2 linked regions of the Prochlorococcus marinus CUG1416 genome follow. The protein of the gene in region 1 interacts with the protein of each later gene in a pairwise test. Links are inferred from orthologs where the notes say so. Each region holds a gene or a part of one and is shown on either strand. Other genes may lie near its edges.

Evidence for each region.
Region 2: the proteins of gyrB (region 1) and gyrA interact in binary tests that used the Escherichia coli proteins (3 or more experiments, as listed by UniProt). The link is inferred for Prochlorococcus marinus CUG1416 from one-to-one orthologs.

Annotation. Positions count from the first base shown.
Region 1 is NZ_JAAORM010000005.1:499,412-511,893, reverse strand. Bases 55-3,004 are described here. They hold gyrB (DNA topoisomerase (ATP-hydrolyzing) subunit B), read left to right. Parts: upstream 55-520; coding sequence 521-2,488; downstream 2,489-3,004. Other genes in these bases: HA146_RS09080 (FluC/FEX family fluoride channel), read left to right, coding at 2,818-3,004; HA146_RS09085 (hypothetical protein), read left to right, coding at 2,485-2,814; miaA (tRNA (adenosine(37)-N6)-dimethylallyltransferase MiaA), read right to left, coding at 55-369. Outside these bases: more of miaA, read right to left, coding at 1-54; more of HA146_RS09080, read left to right, coding at 3,005-3,183; HA146_RS09075 (CrcB family protein), read left to right, coding at 3,185-3,514; mgtE (magnesium transporter), read left to right, coding at 3,558-4,964; HA146_RS09065 (RpoD/SigA family RNA polymerase sigma factor), read left to right, coding at 5,065-6,066; HA146_RS09060 (alpha/beta fold hydrolase), read right to left, coding at 6,051-6,965; HA146_RS09055 (carbohydrate kinase family protein), read left to right, coding at 7,055-8,053; tRNA (adenosine(37)-N6)-threonylcarbamoyltransferase complex ATPase subunit type 1 TsaE, read right to left, coding at 8,011-8,448; ahcY (adenosylhomocysteinase), read left to right, coding at 8,500-9,918; HA146_RS09040 (DedA family protein), read left to right, coding at 9,921-10,580; HA146_RS09035 (single-stranded DNA-binding protein), read right to left, coding at 10,577-10,948; HA146_RS09030 (rod shape-determining protein), read left to right, coding at 11,081-12,133; rod shape-determining protein MreC, read left to right, coding at 12,138-12,482. UniProt on the Escherichia coli protein: DNA gyrase negatively supercoils closed circular double-stranded DNA in an ATP-dependent manner to maintain chromosomes in an underwound state.
Region 2 is NZ_JAAORM010000004.1:34,174-52,204, forward strand. Bases 8,243-11,394 are described here. They hold gyrA (DNA gyrase subunit A), read left to right. Parts: upstream 8,243-8,581; coding sequence 8,582-11,194; downstream 11,195-11,394. Other genes in these bases: HA146_RS05630 (GuaB3 family IMP dehydrogenase-related protein), read right to left, coding at 8,243-8,402; crtL (lycopene beta cyclase), read left to right, coding at 11,204-11,394. In the rest of the region: HA146_RS05570 (hypothetical protein), read right to left, coding at 1-32; HA146_RS05575 (homoserine dehydrogenase), read right to left, coding at 102-1,403; HA146_RS05580 (SufE family protein), read right to left, coding at 1,448-1,867; HA146_RS05585 (5-formyltetrahydrofolate cyclo-ligase), read right to left, coding at 1,906-2,463; crossover junction endodeoxyribonuclease RuvC, read right to left, coding at 2,473-2,946; bchI (magnesium chelatase ATPase subunit I), read right to left, coding at 2,952-4,040; HA146_RS05600 (RNA methyltransferase), read right to left, coding at 4,157-4,909; HA146_RS05605 (c-type cytochrome), read right to left, coding at 4,906-5,292; petG (cytochrome b6-f complex subunit V), read left to right, coding at 5,348-5,467; imidazole glycerol phosphate synthase subunit HisH, read right to left, coding at 6,057-6,674; trxA (thioredoxin), read right to left, coding at 6,685-7,008; more of HA146_RS05630, read right to left, coding at 7,239-8,242; more of crtL, read left to right, coding at 11,395-12,415; HA146_RS05645 (glycoside hydrolase family 57 protein), read right to left, coding at 12,421-14,004; HA146_RS05650 (2-isopropylmalate synthase), read left to right, coding at 14,232-15,872; HA146_RS05655 (hypothetical protein), read left to right, coding at 15,954-16,349; and 2 more genes. UniProt on the Escherichia coli protein: A type II topoisomerase that negatively supercoils closed circular double-stranded (ds) DNA in an ATP-dependent manner to maintain chromosomes in an underwound state.

The sequences.
Region 1 (12,482 bases):
TTGCGGAGGGATATCTGGGACAAAAAAACCTTTTGTTATTGAGTTCATATATAAACCACTCCCTCCAACAAGAAAAGGTAAATAATTTTTTTTAAGTTCTCTTTTTATTGATTGTTGAGCAATTTCTTGAAATTGTTTTACATTAATTGGATTAATAGGCTCTTCAATATCTATTAAAAAATGCTTTATTTTTTTTTGTTGATGCTCAGATGGTTTGGCTGTTCCAATATCCATAGACTTATAAATTTGTCTTGAATCTATATTATGTATACGAGTTTTGAAATATTCTGCGATTTCAATAGCTAATTCTGTTTTGCCACTAGCTGTGGGTCCAAGTAAAACTATTACATGAGGTGGATAAGAAAACATATAAATTTCTGAAGAAAAATCTATTAGCTATATAATTAAAGTGATTAAATTTTTCATAGACTTCGAGCCTTTCTCTTATTGTGGTGGTAAGTTTAATCAAAGACCTTTTAAACATAACATTTTAAAAGTTTAATGTTTTTTTTTCTATTAAATGAGTGAGGACAAAAGATCTAATAAAATCTCAAATGACTATGGTGCGGAACAGATTCAGGTTTTAGAAGGCTTAGAGCCTGTTCGTAAACGCCCGGGGATGTATATAGGTACGACAGGGCCGAGAGGTTTGCATCATCTAGTATATGAGGTCGTTGATAACTCAGTTGATGAAGCACTCGCAGGACATTGTGATCACATTGAAATTGTTCTTCGCGCAGATGGATCAGCTTTAATTTCTGATAATGGACGAGGTATTCCAACAGATATTCATCCAAGGACTGGTAAAAGTGCTTTAGAAACTGTACTTACTGTTCTTCACGCAGGAGGGAAATTCGGAAGTGGCGGCTATAAAGTTTCAGGTGGGTTGCATGGAGTAGGAATATCTGTGGTGAATGCTTTAAGCGAATGGGTTAATGTGACTGTTTACAGGGATAGCAGTGAGTTTAATCAAAGATTCGAAAAAGGTATATCAAAGGGTGAATTACAAACTAAAAAGCAGTCTGTGAAACCTTTTAAAAAAGGGACCACTATTTGTTTTAAGCCCGATAAAACGATTTTTTCTGGAGGTATCGAATTTGAATATGCTCTTCTTTCATCTAGATTAAGAGAACTTGCTTATCTTAATGGTGGTGTAAAAATTGTTTTTAGAGATGAAAGAAATCAATTATCTGATGGTTCTTTTAGAGAAGAAATTTACTTATATGAGGGAGGTATCAAAGAATATGTTCAATACATGAATGCAGAAAAGGATTCAATTCATCCTGAGATAATTTATGTTGACTCACAGAAAGAAAACGTTTACGTAGAGGCAGCTTTGCAGTGGTGTTCAGATGTTTATTCAGATAATATTTTAGGATTTGCAAATAATATTAGAACTATCGATGGAGGCACTCATATTGAAGGATTAAAAACAGTTTTGACAAGAACTTTCAATAATCTTGCTAAGAAGAGAGGCAAAAGAAAAGATATTGAAAAAAATTTAGCTGGTGAAAATATTAGAGAGGGTTTGACGGTAGTTTTATCGGTGAAAGTTCCAGATCCCGAATTTGAAGGACAAACAAAAACAAAATTAGGTAACACTGAAGTAAGAGGAATTGTGGATTCTCTGATTGGCGAGGCACTGACAAAATACATGGAATTTAATCCTGGAATTTTGGACTTGATTCTTGAAAAAGCAATTCAATCATTTAATGCAGCAGAAGCTGCAAGAAGGGCTAGAGAATTAGTTAGAAGAAAAAGTGTGCTTGAAAGTTCGACTCTGCCAGGTAAATTAGCAGATTGTAGTTCTAGAGATCCTTCTGAAACTGAAATTTATATCGTTGAGGGGGATTCTGCTGGAGGTTCCGCTAAACAAGGAAGAGATAGAAAGTTTCAGGCTATTTTACCTCTCAGGGGTAAAATTCTTAATATCGAAAAAACTGACGATAGTAAAATATATAAAAATACAGAAATTCAGTCATTAATAACAGCTCTAGGATTAGGAATAAAAGGAGAGGAGTTCGACGTGAGCTCTTTGAGATATCACAGGGTTGTAATTATGACGGATGCTGATGTTGACGGTGCACATATAAGAACTTTATTATTGACATTTTTTTATAGATATCAAAAAGAACTGGTCGAGAAAGGTTATATATATATTGCATGTCCTCCTCTCTATAAGGTTGAAAGAGGTAAGAATCATAAATACTGCTATAACGAGAATCAATTAAAGGATACAATTACAGGTTTTGGAGAAAATGCAAATTATAATATTCAGAGATTTAAGGGATTAGGTGAGATGATGCCAAAACAATTGTGGGATACAACTATGAATCCTCAAACTAGGATGATGAAAAAGGTTGAGATTGAAGATGCACTTGAAGCCGACAGAATATTCAATATATTAATGGGAGATAAAGTTGCACCAAGAAGAGAATTTATTGAAACTCATAGTAGTAACTTAGATATGGCAACTTTAGATATATGATTAAAACTCTTCTAAAGAATTTTTGCTTAATTACTTTTGCATTAATTGCTCCAATTACATTACCTGCTGGTGGAATCCAAAAAAGTTTAAATCAAAATAAGTTTCCTAATAATACCAATGAAATTATATTGAGTTCCAATACTCATCTTTATTCTTTTCCTGAAATTCATGCTAAAGAATTATTAGTTCTTGAAGTAGGTACAACTTTATCAGTTTTACGTAATTGGCAAGTTAGCGAAAGTGAAATTTGGGTAAGGGTTGAATTAGCTTCTAATAAATTTTTAGACGATCCAAATAAGATTAAAAAAGGCTGGATAAAAATGTAAATTTTGGATTTTAGTTCAATAGGTATTATTTTAATTGGTAGTACTTTTGGATTAATACTGAGAATATTTATACAAAATAATTTAAAAAAAAGCATAGGTTTTGATATTCAAAATACTTCAATAGTGAATTTTATATCATCATTTTTTTTAGGAATTTTAGTAGCAGTAAATTTTATTAATAACGATATATTATTTTTATTTTATACCGGTTTTTTAGGATGTTTTAGTACATTTTCCTCTTTTATATATCAACTATTTATTCTATTGAAGAAGAGGAAATTCCTAATATTATTTTTTCATTATATCGAAGTAATATTTTTTTCTTTCTTTTTCTTTTATTTGGGTTACTTAATTATTCAATTATTTTAACATGAAAATAAAAAGTTTTTTTTATATTCTTTTAGCTTGTTATGTAGGTACTTTTTTAAGATTATCTATAAATAATAACTTTATTATTTCAATTCTAGGATCTTTTTTCGTTGGTTTTATTGTCAGTAAAAAATTAAGTTATTCAAGCGAAAAAATTTTATTAAGTGGTTTTTTTTCTTGCTTTACATCCTTTAGCGGATTTATATATTTTTTGTACAAAATTTTTAATCAAGGAGATTGGATAAAATTTATAATGTTTCTTAATTTAATCATTATCGTAAATTTATTCACAATGTATTTTGGGTTCTGGATAAGTAGAAAAATTACTTAAATTTCATATAATGGTGTTGTTACTTTGAAAAGGGATTATATCAATGAATGAAAATAATCTTGAAACGGTTACAGCCTTATCTTCTGATTTAAGTACTCGAGAAAATATTACGATTCAACTTGAAGAATTGCTAGTAGCAGGAAATTATGATGAGGCAAAATTACTTTTAGAACCTTCCCAACCTGTTGATATTGCAGATGCTATTGGAAGCCTTCCATTAATATTGCAGGCATTAGCATTTCGATTGTTAAAGAAAAATGAGGCAATTGAGGTTTATGAATATTTAGATCCAATAGTTCAGCAAACTTTATTAGAAAGGCTTCGTTCAGGAGAAGTTTTAGAAATCGTTGAGAAAATGTCGCCTGATGATAGGGTTCAACTTTTTGATGAATTACCTGCAAAAGTTGTACGAAAATTTTTGTCTGCTCTGAGTCCAGGTGAAAGGAAAGTCACAGCTGAATTACTTGGATATGAGCCGGAAACTGCTGGAAGATTAATGACAACTGAATTCATAGACCTTAAAGAGATGCAAACAGCAGCTGAGGCTCTTTCTTTAGTTAGAAAAAGGGCTCCATTCACAGAAACAATTTATAGCTTATACGTTACGGACAAAGAAAGACATTTGACAGGGATACTTTCTTTAAGGGACCTTGTAACTGCTGATCCTTCTAAGCCAATTGGGGATGTTATGACAAGAGATGTGGTTAATATTTCTACGAATACGAATCAAGAAGAGGTCGCAAGAGCAATACAAAGATATGATTTTCTAGCACTCCCAGTTGTTGATAAAGAAAAAAGACTCGTTGGGATAGTAACTGTCGATGATTTAATTGACGTTATAGAGCAAGAAGCAACAAGAGATATTTATGCGGCAGGGGCAGTTCAACCTGGAGATGAAGATGATTATTTTCAAAGTAGTTTGTTTACGATAGCTCGACGAAGAATTTTGTGGTTGTTAATTTTGGTTTTGGCAAATGGTTTGACGACAAAAGTTATAGCGATGAATGATCAAATCTTAAAAGAAATAGTTTTACTAGCTGCATTCATTCCGCTGCTTATAGGTACTGGGGGCAATGTTGGCGCTCAAAGTTCAACGGTTATCATTAGAGGTTTAAGTACTCAAAAGTTGAAGTCTCTTGGTGCTATTAAAGCAGTAGTTAAGGAGGCAATTACAGGCGCTCTTTTAGGTGTTTTGATGATGCTAGTAGTTTTCCCTTTCGCTTGGTGGCAAGGGCAGGGTCCTTTAATAGCCTCTGCGGTAGGAATAAGTTTAATATCTATAACGACTTTAGCTGCGACTACAGGTGCTATCCTCCCTTTAATGTTTGACAGAATGAGGTTAGATCCAGCCCTAATGTCCTCTCCTTTCATAACTACCGTAACTGATATTGCAGGTGTATTTATTTATCTAAGTACTGCAAAATGGTTATTAAGCTCTTCTTTAATCTAAATTTAGTAGGTATTTATTCTCATTTTTGTAAAAATGTGGATTTTTTTGTTTAACTTTACATTTCTTAATGGTATTGTTTACAAAACAACATTCAACTTTCATGTCTACTGAAACATTAAGTGAGAATAAATTAGTCACAATATCAAGTTTAAAAGCTGCTAACGATGTCGACCTTGTTAGATCTTATTTGAGGGATATAGGTAGAGTCCCGCTATTATCTCACGAGCAAGAAATTACTCTTGGTAGGCAGGTCCAAGAATATATGCAAGTAGAAAGAGCAGAATTGGAAATTATTGAATTAACAGGAGAAAAGCCAAGTATTGAGGAATTATCAAACAAATTAAACTTATCTATTTCCATAATAAAAAAAAGATTGAGAGCTGGACAGAGGGCGAAAGAAAGAATGGTTGCAGCTAATTTAAGGTTGGTAGTAAGTGTTGCAAAAAAATATACTAAAAGAAATATGGAATTATTAGATTTAATACAGGAGGGAACAATAGGTTTGGTAAGAGGAGTTGAAAAATTTGATCCAGCTAGAGGCTACAAGTTTTCAACATATGCATACTGGTGGATTAGACAGGGTATTACTAGAGCAATTGCTGAAAAAAGTAGGGCAATCAGGCTACCAATTCACATAACTGAAATGTTGAATAAGCTTAAAAAAGGTCAAAGAGAGTTGAGTCAAGAAATGTCTAGAACTCCAACAGTAAGTGAACTTGCAAAATACGTAGAGCTTCCTGAAGAAGATGTTAAAGATTTAATGTGCAAAGCTGGGCAACCAGTTAGTCTTGAAACAAAAGTTGGTGATGGTGAAGATACTGTATTACTAGATTTATTAGCAGGCGGTGAGGATTTGCCAGACGAACAAATAGAGATGGATTGTATGAGAGGCGATCTTCATTCTCTTTTGCATCAATTACCAGATTTGCAATGTAGAGTTTTAAGAATGAGATACGGGATGGATGGTGATGAGCCAATGTCTCTTACAGGAATAGGGAGGGTACTTGGGATCAGTAGAGATCGAGTAAGAAATTTAGAACGAGATGGATTAAGAGGTTTGAGAAGACTTAGTGAAAATGTAGAAGCTTATTTTGTTTCCTGAAGAAATTCACATATTAATGTATTTGTTTCTTCAGGTTCTTCATCATGAGGACAATGGCCAGCACCTTTAATAATATCTAATCTTTTAATATTACTGAACTTTTTCTTCCACTCTTTTGCTTCACTTAATGATTCCCAAGGATCTTTTTCTCCCCAAATTAATTGGATTGGAGTACCAACTTTGTCGAAAAGGTCTGTAGCAAGATAGTCGTCAAATAAGTTAATAAAACCACGAAATGCTTCTTTAGAGTTTGTCCTTTTAGAGGGTTGATATAGTATTTCAATTAATTCCTCATCGATATTTTTTCCTGAGGGGTAAGCTTGTTCAAGTATTTTCTTTATAACTTTTGGATTAGCAGCTCTTGTGAAAAGTGTATTGCTGATTATTCTTTGTCTGACTATCGTTTTAAGGACGGGTCTCAGTAGATTCATTAAGATATCACTTTTTTTTAAACGTTTATCATCCATAGTTCTTTGTGCACAATCAATCAAAATGACACCTTTGCAATTATCTTTGAGGATTTCAGCAGCTTTTAATGCAATAACACCACCAATTGAGTTCCCTACCAAGTAAACAGGAGATTTTATTACCTCTTCACAAAATGTTGATATTTGATTACCCCATAAGTTAAATGAATATTTAATTGAGTTTTCTTTGTCAGGTTCGTAATTTAATAAAGCATTAGGCTGACTGCTTTTTCCAAATCCTAATAAGTCAATTGCGTAGCAGTTAGAAAATTTACCGAGAAAATCTTGATTATGTCTCCAATGGTTTTTTGATGCCCCAAATCCATGAACTAATAAAATTTTAATATTTTTTTCAGAAGTAGATTCTTTTGATAAAGACCAAGAAATTTCCCAATTTTTCCACTTCCAAGTTTCAGATTTATTTAAGGACACTATGAATATGCTTTTGATTAAACTTTAATTCAAAAAAAAATTATTCGTTTTTAATAAATTATTCTTAACTATGAAAAAGCGTTCATTTTATGAAAAAGAAAAAGGTGATATGTATTGGAGAGGCTTTAATAGACAGAATCAGAAATAAGTCAAATCAAGGATTTACAGATTTTTTGGGAGGTGCGCCGGCTAATGTTGCTTGTGCATTAAGAAAATTAAAAATAGATTCAACATTTATAGGAAGTTTGGGTAGTGATGATTATGGAAAAAAATTTATCACGCAATTTAATGAATTGGAGGTTAATTTAGATTTTTTGCAATTAGATAATGATTCATCTACTCGCGTGGTTAATGTAGATAGAGATCAATTTGGAGATCGTTTTTTTTCAGGCTTTGAGGAAAGTTCTCATTCACGCTTTGCAGACGAAGTTCTTAGTAAGAAATTCATAGAAAAAGAAATTTTAAATTTGGAGAAATCTTTTCTAGAAACAAAATATTTAGTTATGGGAACGATCTTATTATCATCTCCAATATCAGCAGAGACTATTTTTTTTCTTCTTGAACAGGCTAAAAAATTTGAAGTCAAAATAGTTATTGATTTGAATTGGAGAGAGGTCTTTTGGGATCACTCAAGTTTTTCATCAGAAATTAGTAAAGCCGAGAGAGTTAATTTAATCAAGAAATTTTTAAATCATGCAAATGTCTTAAAACTTGCTAAAGAAGAAGCAACTTTGTTTTTTGAGGATGAAAATCCCTTGATAATATCTCAACAATTGTCTAATAGACCAGATGTAATAATAACTGATGGAAAAAATCCCGTTGCATGGTATATCAATGGATTGCAGGGAATTACTGAAACTCCTACTTCAAAAAAAATTGTTGATACAACTGGCGCAGGCGATGCTTTTTTAGCTGGCTTAATTTCACAATTTATTGCTTCTGGCTATCCTTCAAATGAACTAGAGATAGAAGATTGCATTAAGTTCGCAGGTGTTTGTGGATTATTAACTTGTCTTGGTGAAGGTGCTATCGAGCAACAGCCATATTATGAGAAGGTTAATAAATTTTTGGGATCTCGTATTTCGTAGTTTCTTCCATAATTTTTTGCGTAACTAATTTCTATTTTCCAGAAATTATCAATAACTGGTTCTATTAATTCTGGCCATTCAATAACTAAAATAGCTTGTCTTTGTATTGCCTCTTCTTCTTCTGAAAAAAAAACTTCTTTTGCTGAAGAAACATTTTCTAATCTGTATAAATCAAGGTGAATTAGTGGAATTTTTCCGGAGTTATAGTGATGTGATAAAGCAAATGTAGGGCTTGTAATGTCTTCAGAGATTGTTAAGCCTTGAGCAATCCCTTGCACAAATGAAGTTTTCCCAGCACCTATTGGACCCTGTAATAAAACAATTGATTGGGGATTTAATTTGTGTGAGAGTTTTTTTCCTAAATTTAAAGTCTCTTTTAAATTCTCAACAAACACAAAATTACTCAAAAATCATTTATAGTTTAATAGAAAAAGTATTTACTAGAAATGGTTATCTCAAATTCAGTTAAAAACTCAATACCAAGTTATGTAATTGCCGATATCTCTTTATCAGATTTTGGTCGTAAAGAAATTAAAATTGCCGAAACAGAAATGCCTGGATTAATGGCACTTAGAGATAAATATCAATCTGAAAAGCCACTCAAAGGTGCAAAAATAGCTGGAAGTTTACATATGACTATTCAGACGGCAGTCTTAATAGAAACTCTTGTTGAACTTGGTGCAGAAGTGAAATGGGCTTCATGCAATATTTTTTCAACTCAAGATCATGCGGCTGCAGCTATCGCAGATAAAGGAATTGCTGTATATGCAAAAAAAGGTGAGACTCTTGATGAATATTGGCAATATACCCACTATATTCTTGATTGGGGTTCAGACTCTCCAAATATGATTCTTGATGATGGGGGAGATGCAACTGGTTTATTGATACTCGGTAGTAAAGCGGAAAAAGATTTATCTGTCTTAGATAATCCCGGTAATGAAGAAGAAATTGCTTTATTCAATTCTATTAAGTCTAAGTTGTCAAATGATAGTTACTTCTATTCTAGAATTAAAAGTAACATTATTGGTGTCACTGAAGAAACTACAACTGGAGTTGCAAGACTTTATCAACTGCAAAAGCAAAATGCTTTACCTTTCCCTGCTATCAACGTTAATGATTCAGTAACTAAGAGCAAATTTGATAATTTATATGGGTGCCGAGAATCTCTAGTTGACAGCATAAAGCGTGCCACTGATGTGATGATTGCTGGGAAGGTCGCTTTAGTGATGGGTTTTGGAGATGTAGGTAAAGGTTCAGCACAGTCATTAAGAGGTCTTGGTGCAATTGTAAAAGTTGCTGAAGTTGATCCAATTTGTGCTCTTCAAGCGGCAATGGAAGGTTTTAGCGTTGTTACGTTAGACGATGTTGTGGAAGATATAGATATATTTGTTACGGCAACTGGGAACTATCAGGTAATTACAAACGAAAATCTCGTTAAGATGAAAGATGAGGCCATAGTTTGTAATATCGGCCATTTCGATAATGAAATTGATGTGGCTTCCTTGAAAGATTATCCATGGGACAATATTAAGCCGCAGGTTGATCACATAACTTTGCCGAGTGGCAATAAAATAATCCTTTTAGCCGAAGGTAGATTAGTTAACTTAGGTTGTGCCACTGGACATCCAAGTTTTGTTATGAGTAATTCTTTTACTAATCAAGTACTAGCTCAAATTGAACTTTTCAATAAGTCAGAAAAATATGCTAAGGAGGTTTATGTTTTACCAAAACATTTAGATGAAATGGTAGCTAGATTACATCTTGATAAAATTGGTGCAAAATTAACACAATTAACTAAAGAACAGGCTGACTACATTAATGTCTCTGTTGAAGGACCTTATAAACCAGAACTCTATAGATACTAAGTTTGAGTTTAATTTTTGTAAATTTTCTTACTTCAATCCCCGACTATATTAGTTTGGCTGTTGAAAAGAATTCAATAATTGCATACCTCACTATTTGTTTGGCTATGTTTTTAGAAAACATAATACCTCCAATTCCTTCGGAAATAATAATGCCATTAGGAGGTTTTTTCGTTTATCAACAAAAATTAAATTTCTATATTTTAGTTTTTTGGGGATTGCTTGGAACTATTTTAGGATCATTGCCTTGGTACTATTTAGGTAGATTAGTAAATGAAAAAAGACTTTCAAATTTTCTAGATAAAAAAGGAAAATATTTGGGTATTTCTTCTAATGATTTAAGTAAAAGTAAAAGGTGGTTTGATAAATACGGGGTTTCTTTAGTTTTTTGGGGCAGATTAGTACCAGGTATAAGAACTTTGATTTCAGTTCCCGCTGGCATAGAACTTATGCCATTAAGAAAATTTTTGATTTGGACTACATTTGGGAGCCTGATATGGGTAGCACTTCTTACTTATGCAGGTTATTTATTTGGTGAAAATTATCCAATCATTGAAACTTATTTAGATCAAATCAAATATGTTGTGAAGCCAATTTTAATTTTAATTTTTTTATATTTTTTAATAAAAATACTTATTAGATTTATTAAAAAAATTAAAGCCTAAAAAGGTATTTCACTAGAATTACTGTTGTTAGAGTATTGGTTATTTTCAGACTCTTTTCGAGAGCTTAGCAAGTTTAATCTATCAACTCTAATAACTGGTTTGTATCTGTCTTCACCAGTATTTTTATCTTTCCAACTATCAATTTTAAAGCTTCCTGTAACTCCAATTAAAGATCCTTTTTTAACGTAGTCTGCTGCTACTTGGGCTTGTTTACCCCATATTTCTAAATTAAACCAGTCTGGCTCTTCATCTCTGCTTCTTCTGTTCACTGCAAGAGTGAAATTAGCTACGATACTACCAGATTCGAAATATCTTACATCTGGTTCTCTACCAGCTCTGCCAACAAGGTTGATAGTGTTAATTTCCATAATTATTTTTTTTTAATACTACTCATTTTTTTAGTTTCTGCTCAAAGTTTTGCGTGCTATTCATAACTAAACGAGAGAATTTTGAGAGCTTAGCAAAAAATAGATATATTATTTAAAAAAAGAATTCTTATTGTGATTTTTAACAGATTTAAATTTTCTAGAGATATTGGCATAGATTTGGGAACTGCCAATACTCTTATACATGTATCAGGGAAGGGAGTTGTTTTACAAGAGCCTTCAGTGGTAGCAATAGATTTAGAGGAAGGTGTTCCATTGGCTGTTGGTAAAGAAGCAAAGTTAATGCTTGGAAGAACACCTGGCAATATAAGAGCTGTAAGACCACTAAGAGATGGGGTTATCGCAGATTTTGATGCGGCAGAGCAAATGATAAAAACATTTATTCAGAAATGTAACGAAGGTAAGGGTATAGTAGCTCCAAGAATAGTTATTGGTATTCCAAGTGGAGTGACCAGTGTTGAGCGAAGAGCAGTAAGAGAAGCTGGATTAGCTGGAGCTAGAGAAGTTTACTTAATTGATGAACCTGTTGCAGCAGCAATTGGAGCATCATTACCAGTAACTGAGCCAATTGGAACCATGATTGTTGATATTGGTGGTGGGACTACCGAGGTTGCAGTATTAAGTTTGGGTGGAACTGTATTAAGTGAATCTGTGCGAATAGCTGGCGACGAAATAAATGAATCAATTGCCTTATATCTTAAAAAAGTTCATAATTTAGTTGTTGGAGAGAGAACTGCAGAAGATATTAAGATCAAAATTGGATCTGCATTTCCAGATGATGATTTTGATAAAACTACTTTAGAAGTTAGAGGTTTACATCTTTTATCTGGTTTACCTAGGTCAGTAACCTTGACATCAGGAGAAATCAGAGAGGCCATGGCTGATACACTCAGCAAAATAGTTGAAGCTGTAAAAAGAACTTTAGAGAGAACCCCCCCTGAACTTGCGGCAGATATTGTTGATAGGGGAATTATGCTTGCAGGAGGTGGAGCTTTAGTAAGAGGCATTAATGATTTATTGAGCGATGAAACGGGAATTTTTACTCACATAGCAGAAAACCCACTGCTATGCGTAGTTAATGGTTGTGGGCAGGTGTTGGATGATTTTAAAACACTTAAAAGAGTTGTTGATACTCCAGAGTTTATAAGGAACGCGATAAGAGATTAATACTATGTTAGATATCCGACGAATTTCTACTAGTCGTTGGTGGCATAAAAAGAAAAACTGGATAATCTTTGGAATTTTTTTATTTTTAGTTTTTGTAAGGATATCAAAAGGATCTATTTATAAGGATTTTTATTATTTCATTTCAAAGCCTTTTTGGCCTGGTCAATTTCAAAAAGAAGTTATTCTTAAGAGTATAGACCAAGAATATTTAATAAACTTAAATCTTCTTAAAAAGGATAATATAAGATTACGGAAAATTTTATCTCTGCGAGAATCATCTAATAATGATAATGTTTCAGCTGCAGTTATTTCGAGAAAAACAGGTAGTTGGTGGAGACAAATAATAATA
Region 2 (18,031 bases), on another replicon or contig:
TTTTTATTGTCTAATAGTTTTGAATAAATCATTAAGGTCCAAAATCATACACTTACTTTCTTCGGTTTAACAAGCTATAAAGAAATTTGCAAACTATTTTTTTAAATACAACTTAATTGACTTGCAATAATTATTACTTCATTTAGCGAATTTATTTCATCTTTAGATTTCTCAAAATCTCCATTATTCACCTCATGAGTAATAACGACAATTTCAGCTTTGTCCTCACTTGCATCTAGTTGAACAATCGATTCAATGGATACATTATTTTTTCCAAAAATATCTCCAATCTTTCCTATTACACCTGGACTATCAAGACAAATTATTCTAAGGTAATTTTTTTTATTTATTTGCGAAGATCCAATGATATGACATTTTCTCCAGAAATCGAAAGATAATAATGGATCGATTGAATTATTATTTTTTACTGAGGCGGCATGCAGATTTAATATATCTGATACTACAGATGCAGCAGTTGGGCCACTCCCTGCACCTGGACCATACAACATTATCTCTCCAAGAGGATAAGCCTCTATTAATAAAGCATTATTAACTCCCTTTACTGTTGCCAATGGATGAGATTTTGGAATTAAAGAGGGTCCTACCCAAATATTTAAAGCAAGTGATTTATTATTATTAATCTGTCCCCTTTCGGAGAGCGCTAAAAGTTTTATTTCAAATCCTAATTTATTGGCATATTCGATATCCTTGAGATTAATTTTACTTATGCCTTCAGTATTTATCTCATCTCTTTGAATTTTCCCACCAAATGCAAGTTCACTAAGAATTGAAATCTTATCAGCCGCATCATGGCCCTCAACATCTGCAGTTGGATCAAATTCTGCATAACCAAGGCTTTGGGCCAATTTCAAGGTTTCCCTATAATCAGCTTTCTCATTTGTCATCTTAGAAAGAATAAAATTTGTTGTTCCATTTATTATCCCAACCATTTTTTTTATGCTATTACTTTTTAATGATCTTTTTAAGGGTTCAATTATGGGAATTCCACCACAAACTGCCGCCTCTGACAATATATAAACTCCTTCTTTAGATGCAGTTTTATATATTTCTTCGCCATATCTTGCAATGACTGCTTTATTTGCGGTAACAACAGATTTACCTAACTTTAATGATTGCAGAATAATATCTTTTGCCAAATCAACCCCACCCATTACTTCAACAATTACATCTATAGAGGGGTCATTAATTAATTTAAATGGATCATCAGTTAATAAATTATTATCCAGCTCAATATCCCTTTTTTTATTAAGATCTTTAACTGCTATTTTTGCAATTTCTATTTCCTTTAAAATTGGATGTGAATCAACTTCAGAACTTAATATTTTATAAATCCCTGAACCTACAGTTCCAAAACCTACAATCCCAATTCTGCATTTTCTCATTTTTTATTTCTTTTAACTTTGAGTTTAATTTTATATTATTAGACCTACAAAAATTGATTTGCTAGAGACTGCATTTTCAAAAATATATTTAAAAAACCATTTGATCGTGAAGGTGTTAAGCTTGCTTTCAAACCAGTATCTTCAATAAATTTCTTATCTATTTTAATAACTTCTTTTGGGGTTAATTCATTTAAACCAGTAATTAAAAATGCCAATAAACCCTTTGTTATTAGGGCATCAGAATATCCTTCCCAAAATAATTTACCGCTTTTAATATTTGCCTTAACAAAAACTTCTGAAACGCATCCCTTAACTTTATTTTCTTCAACAAGGATTTCACTATCTGGTTCTTTCAATTTTTTGCCTAACCACAAAATGTATTCATATTTTCTTTTTGGATCTTCTGATTTCTTCAACTTTTCTACTAATTTTGATAAATTATTGTATTTTTCCTGATTTTCCATTTTTAAAACTATAAATTAATCACTTTGTTAATTTCCTATTATACAAATATTTCTTTTTCTGTGATAAATCCCGATAAAGGAATATCCCACTCAGCTCTGGTTAATGGAATCGTACTTACACAATTAGAAGTTAATACTCCAATGCATGGAACATTTCTCCAATCATTATTTCTCCTTAATTTATCAAAATAACCTCCTCCATAACCTAATCTTGTTAAATTTTTATCAACGGAAAGACAAGGAACAAGTATCATGGTTATCTGCAAATGACTTAATGGGGAAGAGTTATTTGGACTTAGTATCCCCTCAGAATCTTTGGTAAGGGGCTTTTCATCCCATGGATAAAATAACAACTCTTTTTTACCTTTACATCTAGGCAAAGCTAAAGTAAATTTTTTCTTGAGACTTCTTATATCTACTTCATTTTTCAGAGGCCAATATATTGCTATATAACCAATATTTTTATATCCCTTAACAAATGAATCAACAAATAATCTTACATTCTTTTTTACATTTTCTCTTTGATTAAGAGAAATCCCATCTCTTAGTTTCCTAAACGAATCCCTCTCCAATTTCTTATTTTCAAAGATCGTCATATTAAATTCTCAGTTAAAGCCATCCTCATTTAGTTTTGTGAGTGCTATAGCCAATGCATCTGCTGAATCATCAGGTTTGGGAGGTTTGTTAAGCTCTAAGTTATACATAACAGCATCAAGAATATCTTTCTTAGATGCCTTTCCAGACCCAGCAATTGTTAATTTTATCTGAGCAGGTGAATATTCACTAACATGAATTTTTTTAGAGGCTAATACCATCATAATCACGCCTCTAGCCTGCACCACACTAATGGTGGTGCTTGACCTGTAAAAGAAAAATTTTTCTACCGCCGCTGCAGTTGGATTCCAATGATTTATTAGTTCATTAAGATCTTGGAATATCTCATAAAGTCTATCTTCTTCTTTTTTATCTTTAGCTGTCTCAATAACGCCGCAATCTAATAATATCTTTCTTTCATTTTCTATTTCAATTATTCCATAACCAACTCTAGCTAATCCAGGGTCGATCCCAATTATTCTCACTTTTATTAAGCTTCAGCAGACAATTGAAATTTTGAAAGATTTTCTTTTTCATCTAAATCGAATACTTTACAAAAAGCTTGGATGACTCTTTCACCTGAATCAACTTGTTCTAGAGGATCTTTTCTTAGTCTATGTCTTAAAGAACAAGAAATAACTCTTGCTATGTCATCTTCTTGCACTTCAGTTCTGCCCTCAAAGGCTGCAATTGCCCTTGCAGATCTATTTGTAACAATATCTCCACGTAAACCATCAACATCTAGTTCTCCGCAAATAGCAGATATATTCAATCTTAGGTCATCGTCCATTTGAACAGAATTTAATATTTCTTGTGCTTTAATTACCTTTTGTTGAAGTTCATCCTGTTGTTTCTCAACACTCAATGAAAACTCATCAGGATTATCGTCAAAAGAAGTTCTTTGATCTACTACTTGAACTCTTAATTCAGCATCTCTAACTGTCTTAACCTCAACACTCATTCCAAACCTATCCAATAGTTGAGGCCTTAATTCACCTTCTTCTGGATTGCCTGAACCAATAAGGACAAACCTCGCAGGATGTCGAACTGACACTCCTTCCCTTTCAACTGTATTCCATCCGGAAGCAGCCGAATCTAGAAGTACATCAACCAAATGATCATCAAGTAAATTCACTTCATCAACGTATAGTAAACCCCTATTAGCTTTAGCCAACAATCCTGGTTCGAATGCCTTAACACCTTCACTCAAAGCTTTCTCTATATCAATAGTTCCACAAAGCCTGTCTTCAGTAGCTCCTAAAGGTAAATCAACCATAGGTACTTGTTTTTGTATACTCTCTAGATTTTCTCCTTGAACAATTTTTTCAAAAACTTCTTTACTCTGCAAATCAGGATCGATCAAAGAACTATTATATTGATCGTCTTTAACAACTTCTATTGCTGGCAACAAATCGGCTAAAGCTCTAATTGTAGTAGACTTTCCAGTCCCTCTATCACCCATTATCATAACTCCTCCAATTCTTGGATCAATAACATTTAACAAGAGTGCTAATTTCATTTCTTCCTGACCAATTACAGCTGTAAAAGGGAAAACTCTTCTTTTCTTTGTTGTAGTCACAGTTTTAGTATTCTTTGATATTCAAATAATCAATAGATGTTACTTCAGAAAATGTTTTTAGTAAATATCCCATCGAATTAAAGCAACAAGTTAACAATAACTAATCAAATTTATACCTACTTATTTTTTTTTGAATTGTTCAAAAACCAGTTTATTTGATGGACAATTCCTCTTAAAACATTTATTTCGTGAATTGATGTATTTGCCCTATAAATATAATTCTTAAATTTACCTATTTTTGCTTTAGAGGTATGCTTAAGAAGATAACCAACTCCCAGAAGCATTTCCTCTATCTCCACAAATGAATCATGTATTTGTTTTGATGATGCAAGATTAAAAACTTCTAATTCCTTATTGATGTTTCCTTTGGAGGATTTATTAAATTCATACAAAACTATTGAAACTGCGTGTGAGAGATTCAAAGAAGGGTAATTCTGAGAAGTAGGGATATTGAAAGTCTTATTTGCCAGAAGTAATTCATCATTAGTTAAACCTCTATCTTCTCTTCCAAATATAATTGCTAAATTATTTATCTTTTTATAAGATAAAACCCAATTAAATATATCTTCAGAAGATGCAAACCCCGAATCTTTACTTACATCAATCCTTCCACAAGATGCGAGGACTAAATCACAATCAAAAATTGCTTTTTTAAGATCATCAAAAATCTTACAATTATAAAGATATTTTTTACCTTTAAGGGCCATTTTTTTTGCTTCTGAAGAAAAAATATCGCATTTTGGAGAAACAATTCTTAATTCTTCAACTTCAAAGTTGGAGCATAATCTTGCAACACTCCCAACATTTAAAGGACCATTTGGTTCAACTAATATGACCTTTAAATTAAAAAGATTTTTCTGCAAAATCATTCAAGGCTATGAAGGTATTTTAATAAATTAGACATATTTTCAGGATCAATTTCAAAACTTGGCATTGGAGGAGTAAGGCCACCAGTAACTTGTTTTATTATCTCTTTATCATTCAAACGTTGTGTTATTGAGTGTAAGTCTGGTCCCACTAATCCTCTTGCTGTAATTCCATGACATCCGACACAATTTGTCTTAAAAAGAGCATCTCCTTCCTTAGCAGAGCCATTAATTTGGAGAGTTTCAAGCATATATTTATTATCTTCATGATGATTCAAGAAAAATATCAAGAAACATATAAATAAAACAACAAAAACAATAAAAATCTTTTTCAAGAATTCTCTTTTATGATCTCTTTCTGCTGCAGATGATGAAGATGTTGACACAAAAAATAGTCTCTATGTAACAATTGTGAATAAGAAATTTAAAAAAAGCAAAAAAATGATCGAGCCTCTTCTATGTGGGATTGTTTTGGGGTTAGTTCCAATAACTCTTCTTGGATTATTCGTAAGTGCATGGAATCAATACAGGAGAGGTTCTGGAATGTTGGACCTTGATTAAAAATGTTAATCTTGACTGTCCATAATCTCTAACATCTATAATTTCCCATAAAGTACTTTTTTTAATATACAGGTTTGGAGAATGTTCACAAATAACTATTGAATCTTTTTTCAAAAAATTACAATTAAATATTTGAATTAAAACTAATTCATGGAAATTGACATCATATGGCGGGTCTAAATAAACAAAATCAAATTTTAATTTATTTAAATCCATAATTTTTGATGATAAGTTTCTCTCGTAATTTGGTTTTGTCCAGTTCAAAACATCTTTACAAATAACATCAATATCATTTTTTCTTACTTCGATATCTTGCAACGAAAGTAGATTTTTTAAACAAATTTTTGAGTTGTTTTTGTTTTTTTCAATTGCAATAATTTTTCTTGCACCATGATTATATGCTTCACAAGATATGGCCCCAGTTCCACTAAATAAATCTAACCAGTTACTATTTTCAACTCTATTATTCAATATATTAAATATAGCCTCCCTAACTCTTAAAGTTGTAGGTCTTGTGGAAATATTTTTTGGACTTTGGAGTCTTTTACCTCCAATTAATCTTAAGTTTGTCTTCATCAGTAATTATCAGTTATTGAATATTACTAAGCCATCTTCTCAAAAGTTTTTCTCCGGTTTTACCAGATTTTTCTGGATGAAATTGACAGGCCAATAAATTATCATTCTCAATAATCGCTGTTAATTTTTCAGAACCATAATTAACCTGAGCTGCAATAATATTGAAGTCATCTGGGATTGCATGATAGGAATGTACAAAATAGACCCAATTATTTAGTTCTTCTAGCTCTAATAAAGTATTTGTTTTTGTAGGTAAAAGTTTGCACCAACCCATGTGAGGGATTCTTTGATTGATGATATAAGGTATTTTTTGTATTTTTCCGTTTAAAATTCCAAGTCCTTGAACTTTTCCTTCATCACTAGATTCAAAAAGGAGTTGAAGACCTAAACAAATTCCTAAAAAAGACTTCCCAGTATTAATCCAGTTTTTCAAATCAGTTATCAAATCCGTATTTATAAGATTAATCATTGCAGGATCAAATGCTCCAACTCCGGGAAGTATTATCGCCTTACAATCCTTTGATTCATTAAAGTTTTTAATTAATAGTATTTCTTCTCCAAGACTTTCTAGAGATTTTGTTACGGAATGAATGTTACCCATCCCGTAGTCTATAAGTCCAATTTTATGCAAAGCTCTTTATTTATAAATGCTTAGTTAAAGTGCTGGAAAGAGTTGCTTTTGGGACAGCTCCAACAACAGTATCAACCTTTTGACCTCCTTTAAAGATCATTAATGTTGGAATACTTCTAATTCCATATTGACTCGCAACATTTGGGTTTTCATCTGTATTTAATTTAAAAACTTTAATTTTCCCTTCAAAGTCTTTTGAGATTTCTTCTACAACTGGTGCAACCATCCTACATGGGCCACACCATGGTGCCCAAAAATCAACCAATACTGGTAGATCACTTTGCAGTACATCCTTGTCAAATGAAGAATCAGTTACGGCTGGAGCTGATGACATAATTTACGTATTCCTTTTAGAAAATTTAGCAGGCAAATCTTTTAAGTGATGATTTCATTACAGATAAAATAAGATAAGTAACAAAATATCTAAAAAAGCCCGACTAATCGGGCGATTTAGTGTGTGAGGAGTATGGGGTTTCCCCCATCGTTTAATAATAACTCCTAATGCGAAAATTGTTCAATTAAATGCTTAATTAACTAAGTTTTTATAATTTTACTCAAAATAAACTATTTACCCATCCCAATCTGCTGAGCTTTTTGATAAACCTTACCCTCTGTTAGAAGAGATGGTGCAATAACTATTTCAACCTCTTGCATTTCTTTAATGTTTTTAGCCCCAAGGGTACTCATTGAAGTTCTAATAGCACCTAATAAATTATGTGTACCATCATCAAGTAAGGCAGGTCCTTTAATTATCCTTTCTAATGATCCTGTAGACCCAACTTCTATTCTTGTACCCCTTGGCAATAAAGGACTGGGAGTAGCCATACCCCAGTGAAATCCTTTACCTGGAGCATTTGAGGATTTAGCTATTGGCGAGCCAATCATTACAGCATCTGCACCACATGCTAAACATTTACAAATATCTCCTCCGGTCACAATTCCTCCATCCCCGATAATAGGAATATAACGACCACTTTCTCTAAAATAATCATCTCTTGCAGAACTACAATCAGCAATTGCAGTTGCTTGAGGGATTCCAATACCCAATACACCTCTTGAAGTACATGCTGCTCCAGGGCCTATACCAACCATTAATCCTGCTACTCCAGCATGCATAAGAAGTTTGGCAACTTCATAAGTAACACAATTGCCAGCTACAACTGGGACTTTCATAGATTTACAGAGATCTTTGATATTTAAGGTTTCTTTACCTTCCATACCAAGATGCTCAGTAGAAACGACGGTTCCTTGAAGGAAAAATAAATCTATATTGGAATTATTAAGGGTTTCTTTAAATTTAATGGCCGCCTGGGGAGTCCCACTAAAGGCAGCAATACCTCCTTTTTCTTTAACCTCATTTATTCTTTTTAAAATCAATTCCTCCTTAACGGATTCACTGTATATCCTCTGCATTAATGGAACAAAATCATTTTTCCCGACTGATGCTATTTGATTTAATATTTTATCAGGATTTTCATATCGTGTTTGTATGCCCTCCATATTAATAACACCAAGGGCACCTAATTTGGTAAGTTCTACAGCCGTATTAACATCAACGACGCTGTCCATAGCACTAGCCACAATTGGAACTTCTCTCTTTAAATCACCTAAGAACCATGAAGGATCAGTCAAATCGTAATCAAGTGTTCTTTCTCCAGGGACTAAAGCTATTTCATCAATGCCATAAGCCCTTCTGACTTTTTTGTTTAAACCAAGTTCAATATTCACGGAATTTTTCATTTATTCTGATTAAATTAACAACTAAAGGGGTAATAAGCCAAGGTTTATTCAAAAACAACAGTTTTTTTTTTTATTTGTGTGTAAATGTGAGTATTTGGGAATTAAATATATCTTTTTTTTTATTCATTCTGACAATCAGCGATTATTATTAAATAAAGGTTTTTTGTATGTCTGATATTGTAGATTCCGGGAACTCTGGATTAAGCGAAGATAACGATCGAATTATTCAGACCGACTTGAGAAATGAGATGTCTCGCTCTTATCTAGAGTATGCAATGAGCGTCATAGTTGGTCGTGCGCTTCCAGATGCAAGGGATGGATTAAAGCCTGTTCATAGAAGAATTCTTTATGCAATGTATGAACTTGGGTTAACTAGCGGCAGGCCTTACAGAAAATGTGCAAGAGTTGTTGGGGAAGTACTTGGCAAATACCACCCCCATGGTGACACTGCTGTTTATGATGCTTTGGTTAGGATGGCTCAGGATTTTTCTATGAGGATGCCACTTATAGATGGTCATGGAAATTTTGGTTCGGTAGATAACGACCCTCCCGCAGCCATGAGATATACAGAATCTCGTCTACAGTCTCTTACAGATGAAAGTTTATTAGAGGATATTGAATCTGAAACTGTAGATTTTGCTGATAACTTTGATGGTTCTCAACAAGAGCCTACAGTTTTACCTGCAAGAATCCCTCAACTACTTTTAAATGGGTCATCTGGAATAGCCGTAGGAATGGCAACTAATATTCCACCACATAATTTAGGAGAAGTAATCAATGGGCTCAAATCAATAATCAAAACTCCTTCGATTGAAGATAAAGAACTTTTTGAAATAATTAAGGGTCCTGATTTTCCCACTGGAGGTCAAATCTTAGGAAGAGATGGCATCAGAGAAACTTTCAAAACAGGAAGAGGTTCAATAACTATGAGAGGTGTAGCAAATATTGAGCAAATCAAATCAGCTGGTAGAGCTGAAAAAGATGCAGTAATAATTACGGAACTCCCCTTTCAAACTAACAAAGCGGGTTTGATAGAAAGAATTGCAGATATGGTTAATGAAAAAAGATTAGAAGGGATTTCTGATATTAGAGATGAAAGTGATCGAGATGGCATGAGAATTGTTATCGAGTTAAAAAGAGATGCCTATCCACAAGTAGTATTAAATAATTTATTTAAGTTAACCCCGCTACAAAATAACTTTAGTGCGAATATTCTAGCTCTCGTTAATGGAGAGCCCTCGACGCTCTCACTTAGAAAAATGTTAGATGTATTTCTAGATTTTAGAGTAGAGACAATAAGGCGAAGAACGCGATTTTTATTAAAAAAGGCAGAAGAAAGAGATCATATTGTGAAGGGTCTTTTATTAGCTTTAGGTGTGCTAGATGAAATTATCAATCTAATAAGATCAGCGAAAGATTCAACTTCAGCTCGAGAACAATTACAAACTGATCATGAATTATCTTCCATACAAGCAGACGCAATTTTACAAATGCAGTTAAGAAGATTAACAGCTCTTGAGGCCGATAAAATCAAATCAGAACATGATGAATTAACAAAAAAAATCGAACAATATCAGCAAATATTAAATAGTAATGAAAGAATTTTTGAAATTATTCTTGAAGAACTTAATAAAATAGATGAAAGATTCTCATCTCCCAGGAAAACAGAGATATTAGATCTAGGCGGTGGATTAGATGATATTGATCTCATAGCTAATGACAGATCAGTAGTTCTATTAACTGAAGCAGGTTATTTAAAGAGGATGCCTATTAATGAGTTTGAATCTACCAGTCGTGGTTCAAGGGGTAAAGCTGGCACAAAAACCCAAGAAGATGATGACGTGAAACTATTTATAAGCTGTAACGATCATGATACTCTTTTGCTTTTCAGTGATAGAGGAGTAGCTTATGCTCTCCCAGCATATAGAGTCCCTATGAGCAGCAGAACAGCAAAAGGTACTCCATCTGTTCAACTTCTTCCAATCCCTAGAGAAGAAAAGATAACTTCACTAGTTGCTGTGGATTCTTTTGTCGACGATAGTTATTTATTAATGTTAACCAAGGCTGGCTTTATTAAAAGAACTGCACTTTCTGCTTTCTCAAAAATTCGATCAAATGGATTAATAGCAATTAATCTTGAGGATGGAGATGCCCTAACTTGGGTCAGATTATCAAAAGAAGGTGATAGTGTTTTAATTGGATCAAAAACAGGAATGGCAATTCATTTCAGACTAGATATCAATGAATTAAGGCCACTTGGTAGGACAGCAAGAGGGGTTAAATCAATGAACTTGAGAGAAAGAGACAATCTAGTTTCCATGGACGTTTTAACATCTGATTTAGTTGATCAATTGGCTAAGATTGAGGATCTGACTAAAGAAACTGATGAAAATCTTGAAGTTAATTCTTCAGATGGTCCCTGGGTATTAATAGCCAGTGCATTTGGACTAGGAAAGAGAGTACCTGTAACTCAGTTTAGATTACAAAAAAGAGCAGGCATGGGCTTAAGAGCGATAAAATTCAGAATTAATGATGATGTACTGGTCTGTTTGAAGGTACTTGGCGAGGGAGAAGAATTACTTCTCGTAACCGAAAAAGGTGTAATAGTTAGAACAAACGCAGATAAAATTTCTCAGCAATCCAGAGCGGCTACTGGAGTAAAATTGCAAAGACTAGATGAAGGTGATCATTTATCAGAAGTGGTATTAGTTCCTCGTGAACAAATAGAGGAAACAGACCAACTTAGCTCAGATGAAGAGAATGAAAAGACCAATGGCTAATTAAATAATATGGAAATACTTGATATTTTAATTTTAGGTTCTGGTCCTGCAGCATTATGTTTAGCTTCAGAATTAGCCAGACAGGATCTAAATATAAAGGGAATATCAACTAAATCTCCAAATGAAAAATGGGAAAATACATATGGTATATGGGCATCTGAATTAGAGGAATTAGGATTAGAGTCTTTGTTATCTCACAGATGGTGTAAAACAGTTAGTTTTTTTGGGAATGGAGAAAATAAAAAGGGTGATACTCCGACAAAACATAACTACGATTATGGTTTAATAAATCAAGACGCCTTTCAAAATGAACTTTTGAAAAAATGTAAAGGAATTGAATGGTTAAATGAAACAGCAAAAGAAATTAGAGAAAAAAATAAACTATCTGAGGTAATTTGTTTATCAGGTCTAAGAATAAAGGCGAGATTAGTTATTGACGCAAGTGGTCATAAAAGTAATTTTGTAAAAAGACCAGTTCAAAATGAAATCGCTCAACAAGCTGCATATGGGATTGTGGGTAAATTTTCATCGCCACCAGTTAATAAAGAACAGTTTGTTTTAATGGATTTTCGTCCAAATCATTTAAATAATGAAGAAAAATTATCTTCTCCTTCCTTTCTTTATGCAATGGATCTAGGAAATGGAACTTTTTTTGTTGAAGAAACATCATTAGCTAGTTATCCGGCATTATCGCAAGAAAATCTAAAAGAAAGACTTTTCAAAAGACTGAATAGTAAGGGTATTAAGGTAAATGAAATTTTTCATGAAGAGAAATGCCTTTTCCCAATGAATTTACCCCTCCCATTTAAAAAACAGTTTGTACTTGGTTTTGGAGGGGCCGCAAGTATGGTGCATCCTGCATCAGGCTACATGATCGGATCTTTATTAAGAAGGGCTCCACTCCTTGCAGAAAAATTGGCGATCTTTTTAAAAGAACCTCATCTAAGTTCTCTAGAGCTAGCAACAAAAGGTTGGGATATCCTATGGCCTTACGAGTTAACACAAAGGCATAAACTTTACCAATATGGTCTAAGAAGATTAATGAGTTTTGACGAAAGTAGATTAAGAAGCTTTTTTTCAAATTTCTTTAGATTATCTACGAATGAATGGGTGGGTTTTCTTACTAATACACTTCCACTTCCAAAACTAATTTACGTAATGAGTAAGATGTTTATAAATTCACCTTTAAAAGTAAAACTAGGAATGCTTAAGTTAAATTAGTATTTTTATTTTCGCCAATCATCAATATTAATATCTGGGAAAACATTATCCTCTTCCTCAATATCTTCAAGAAATTTTAAATTAATATTGGAATGATTTTTAATCATTCCAATTAATTTCCAGAACCTGAACAAGTGTCTTTCTATCCTTTCCTTTGCAAGTTCAGTTGTAGTTCCAGCTCTTAGGATAAAACTCCAATCAGAGGACTCAGAGAGAAGTAATTCTCTTGCTGCTTGCTTGAAAAATCTTTGAGATAAGTCATCATCAAAATTTATCGAGCATAAATCAACAAAAGTAGAGCCTGCTTTTGTGATTTCGGGAACGATCCATGCATTTGCATCATTAATCCAGTAATCATGGTAACCACCTTGGCCCCAGCTTGATGGAGATGGATCACAAATTTGAAGATTTGGCTTTTGAAGTAAAAATTCTTTTAAATTTGTAAGCTTAATTGAATATTTACTGGAGTTCATTAAAATATTTTTAATAAAAAAAGGGCCCTCATACCACCAATGACCAAATAACTCTGCATCAAATGGAGCTACCAATAAGGGATTAAAGGAAGAAGATAAAGTTAATTTTTCTAATTGTTTGGATCTCGCAAGAAGATAAGCATCAGCATGTTCTGCCGCCTTCTTTTTGGCTTGATTTTCTAAGTAAAACTCCTTTTCCCCTAATGGCACGTTTTCATCAGTAATCTTATGAAACTTTAAACCCAAAGGTCTTTTAGTTGAGATACCTTTCTTTTGGAGCTTAGAGATAGGTAATTCCCAACCCAAATCTTTATGAAATTCCCTGTAAACTTTATCGCCTGGGAATCCTTCCTTAGCAGACCAAACGGGCAAGGTTGACTCACTATCTCTACCGAAGAATGCAACTCCTTTTTTAGAACATATTGGGGCATATACACCATACCTAGGTCTTGGAGCAGCATTTAGGATCCCATGACCGTCTAAGATTGCATATCTAATTCCAGAATTAAATAATATTTCATCTAAATTTTCATAATATGCACATTCAGGCAACCAAATACCTAAGGGCTTAGTTCCAAAAATATTTTCATGGCTCTTAATGGCTGTTTTAATTTGTCCGTTAACAGTTTCAGGATTCTCTCTTAATATTGGTAAATATCCATGTGTAGCGGCACAAGTAAGAATATCTAAATTTCCAGATTTATTTAAAGCATTAAACTTCTCAATTAAGTTTCCAGAACATTCTTGCCAATATAAGTATTTCTCATCGAGATTCTTAGTTAAAAATGCTGAGGCATTTTTTTCCTTACCTTCTAAATCATTCAAGAAATCATTCCTTGTTTTAATCCAGATTGGGAAAGTGTCTTGAATTTGTTTATTATCTAGAAGTGATAATAATGTTGGAGACAAACTAATAGTAAGTTTTGTATTTAGAGGATTTTCTTTTTTAGAGGATTCTATTGCTTGAAGGAGTGGTATATAGCATTCCAAAATGGCCTGAAATAACCAATCCTCTTCTAAAGAGTTTTTTTCATTTTTCCTTACATAAGGAAGATGAGCATGTAAAACTATCGCTAACTGACCTAAGATATTTTTGTTTGGGTATTGCCCATTCATATTTTTTATAATTTATGCCTAAAATTCTATAAAAAATCAAGATTAACCTTTTATAAAAGGGAAGCTTAATTCTTAATAAGAATACTTTAATAAAATAAATATTTTATTTTTTTTTCAATATTTTAACCAATATTGTTAAGTAATAATCCTATTGCAAATTTTAATTGAATAAAAATCTAGTCAATTTTTTTTAATTAGCTTAATATAAGTTTAAGTAATTACTGTTTATGTCCAAAGATCCTGGAAGAATTTTGATCTTTGATACAACTCTTCGAGATGGAGAGCAATCTCCTGGTGCCAGTTTAAATCTTGAAGAAAAACTTGCTATCGCCCATCAATTAGCAAGATTGGGAGTAGATGTTATTGAGGCTGGATTCCCTTTTGCAAGTCCCGGAGATTTTAAAGCTGTTAATAAAATTGCTGGTGCTGTAGGGAAAGAAAATGGTCCCATAATATGTGGTTTAGCTAGAGCTTCAAAGGGCGACATAAAAGCATGTTATGAAGCAGTGAGTCCAGCTCCCATGAAAAGAATACATACTTTTATTGCAACAAGTGATATCCATCTAAAACATAAACTTAAAAAATCCAGAAAAGATGTTCTTCAAATAGTTCCAGAAATGGTTAATTATGCAAAATCATTGGTAGATGATATTGAGTTTTCTTGTGAAGATGCCTCAAGGAGTGATCCTGATTTTTTATATGAAGTAATTCAACTAGCAATCTCTGCAGGAGCGACAACCATAAATATCCCAGATACTGTTGGATTTACAACCCCTACTGAATTTGGTAAATTAATTGCCGATATAAATAAAAATGTTCCAAATATTGATGAGGCAGTAATATCTGTTCATGGTCATAATGATTTAGGTTTAGCAGTTGCCAATTTTCTAGAGGCAGTAAAAAATGGAGCAAGACAATTAGAATGTACGATTAATGGAATTGGAGAAAGAGCAGGAAATGCCTCTCTAGAAGAATTAGTAATGGCATTGCATGTAAGGAAAAGCTTTTTTAATAGTTTTTTCAAAAGAAATCCAGATTCACCAACGCCTCTTACAGCTATAAGAACAAAAGAGATAACAAAAACCTCTAGGCTCGTTTCCAACCTAACTGGAATGACAGTTCAACCTAATAAAGCAATTGTGGGAGCTAACGCTTTTGCACATGAATCAGGAATTCATCAGGATGGAGTCTTAAAAAATAGACTAACTTACGAAATTATCGATGCAAAAACTGTAGGTTTGAGTGACAACAAAATATCCTTGGGAAAACTTAGTGGAAGAAGTGCAGTAAGAGCAAGATTAGAAGAGATGGGATATGACTTAAATAGGGAGGATTTGAATGACGCTTTTGCTCGTTTTAAGGATTTAGCTGATAGGAAAAGAGAAATTACTGATAGAGACTTAGAAGCAATTGTTAGTGAACAAGTACAGCTTCCAGAAGCTAAATTTCAATTAAGTCTTGTACAAGTAAGTTGCGGTAACGCATCTAAACCTACAGCCACCATCACTCTTCTAAACACTGAAGATAATACTGAGGATACTGCTGTATCAATAGGGACTGGACCTGTTGATGCTGTATGCAAGGCTTTAAATAAATTAGCTAAAGTTCCTAATGAATTAATTGAATTTTCTGTAAAGTCGGTAACAGAAGGTATTGATGCGTTGGGCGAAGTAACAATAAGAATAAGAAGGGATAATAAGATATATTCTGGTCATTCTGCGGACACGGATGTTGTTGTTGCAGCTGCAACTGCTTACGTTAATGCTATAAATAGGCTTGTATTTTCTGAGAAAAAAAATTCAATTCACCCACAGTTTGATAATTTAGAAAATTCCGAAAAAACATTTATATCTAATCCTGCAAATTAAAATATTTCTTAGGATTATTAAGTAGCTTTAAAAACAGTCTCGTCATACTGTAGATTAATCAAATAGTTAAAGCAGTAAATAATGAGGGAAAGGGTAATTGGATATTGGACTTTAGCCTGGTTAGGATTGATTTCCAACATAATTGCTCTACCATTCATAACTTTAATCATTATATACGTACCTCCACTGAGAGCTGCCAACATTACGTTAGCCAGTAGCCTTGGCTGGCCTGCAGCGATAGTTGGGATAGTTGCATCTTCTGCTCTATTAGCAGAGAGAAAATGGGGTGTTACATTGACACTAGTATCACTATCAATGGTGATTGCTGGAACGGCACCATATTCTATTGTTAGATTAATAAGGCTAAAAGAAGGTATTTTTGGAATTGGTAGTTTTACCTTTTTAATTACTTTGCTTAGCATCATGGCCCTCTTATATTGGTGTAACCCAAAACATAGAAGAACTATTAGGCTATAGAATAAAAATTAACTAAGAAAAAGTATTATTCTTGCTAGTTGGATACTGAATTCTTCTATGTCTAATTCTTCTCCACACATTCAAGAATGCCCTTTTTATTAAAAAAATTTCTCCTTTCGATAAATTACTATCGTCTAATTGCCCATCTTTCTGACGCGAGTAGATAATATTAGATATTGTTTCCAAAGCTTCTTTATCCGATGCATTAATATTCATAGCTCTTAGTGCTGCTTCACATCCATCTGCAAGCATTAAAATAGCTGTTTCTTTTGACTGAGGAATAGGGCCTTTGTATCTAAAATAATATTCATCAATGTTGAGATTTTTTTCTTTAGCTTTTTGAAAAAAATATCCCATTTTTAAGGTACCTTGATGTTCAGGGATAAAATTAGTTATCAGTTTAGGTAGTCTATTTTTTCTTGCAAATTTCAATCCTTCATCAACGTGTGCCTGTAATACTTCTGCACTTTTAATCGGATCATCTAATTCGTCATGCGGATTTTTTGAACCATCCTGATTTTCGATAAACCAATTAGGTGCATGTAATTTACCAACATCATGATATAAAGCGCCAGTTTTAATTAGATCAATATCACCACCAATCATTCTTGTTGCTTCCTCTGCTAAACCACATATAAGTAAGGTATGTTCAAAAGTACCAGGAGCTTCAAGAGACAATCTTCTAATTAGAGGTTTCTCCTTATCAGCCAATTCGAGTAATCTTGCTTTAGTTAATAATCCGAATATTGATTCAAAAATAGGAATAAATAAAATAGTAAAAAGCATTACTATTGCCAATAATAAGGAATCAGAAAATAAATTTCCTTTTGCTAAAACAAAATCTTGCTTATTAATAAGAGATATTTCATCTTTACCAATCAATATCCATTGACTCAAGAACGATCCTATGGGGACAAAAATTGATAGCTGAAGTAACTGAGCTCTACTTCTTATTCTTCCTCCAAGTAGAGATACTACTGAAGCGCAAACTAATAAAATAAAAAATATATTATTATTTATAGCAAATGCTGGGTCTGGCCAACTAAAGCTTGCTATTGATACCCAAGCTAATGCTGTTATGCTTCCCATTCCTTGAGATATTATTAATGCAGGTGGAATTATAATAGCTAATGGACTTACGGTTGAAGCAAAGGCTAATTTCGTGGCTTGTACTGCTAAAAGAAGAGTAATGATCAAGAAGATCTGTCTTGAAGAAATTGTGGGATTCTCTTTTTTTGAAACTAATATCAAAATTCCTGAACTAAAAAGTATTTCAGTAAAGGTCAAAAGCCAAGAAAAAATATCTGCGGAATTTAAAGGCGAGATAAGAAGTAGTTTATAAGAAGAAATTATTGAAATTAAAATGCATACTAAAAAAATTATGAGATTATCTATTCTTGTAATTTTAATTGGTTGTTTTACAGGAAATTGACTTCGCCTCCAAAGATAAAACAGTTTCTTTAATGTAGTTGTGATGTTTTGCACAGAATATAAATAAATCTATTTGAATAATTTAAAATTATAGGCATGCTAGGTGTAAAAAGGAGATGTTTTTCTAAATGTCATTAAAATTAGACGGTAAAAAATTATCTCTTGAAATTGAAGAAAGATTATTTGATTATATCTCTAGTAATAAAAAAATTGCAAAAAGAGCTCCAGGTTTAGCTGTAATAAGAATAGGT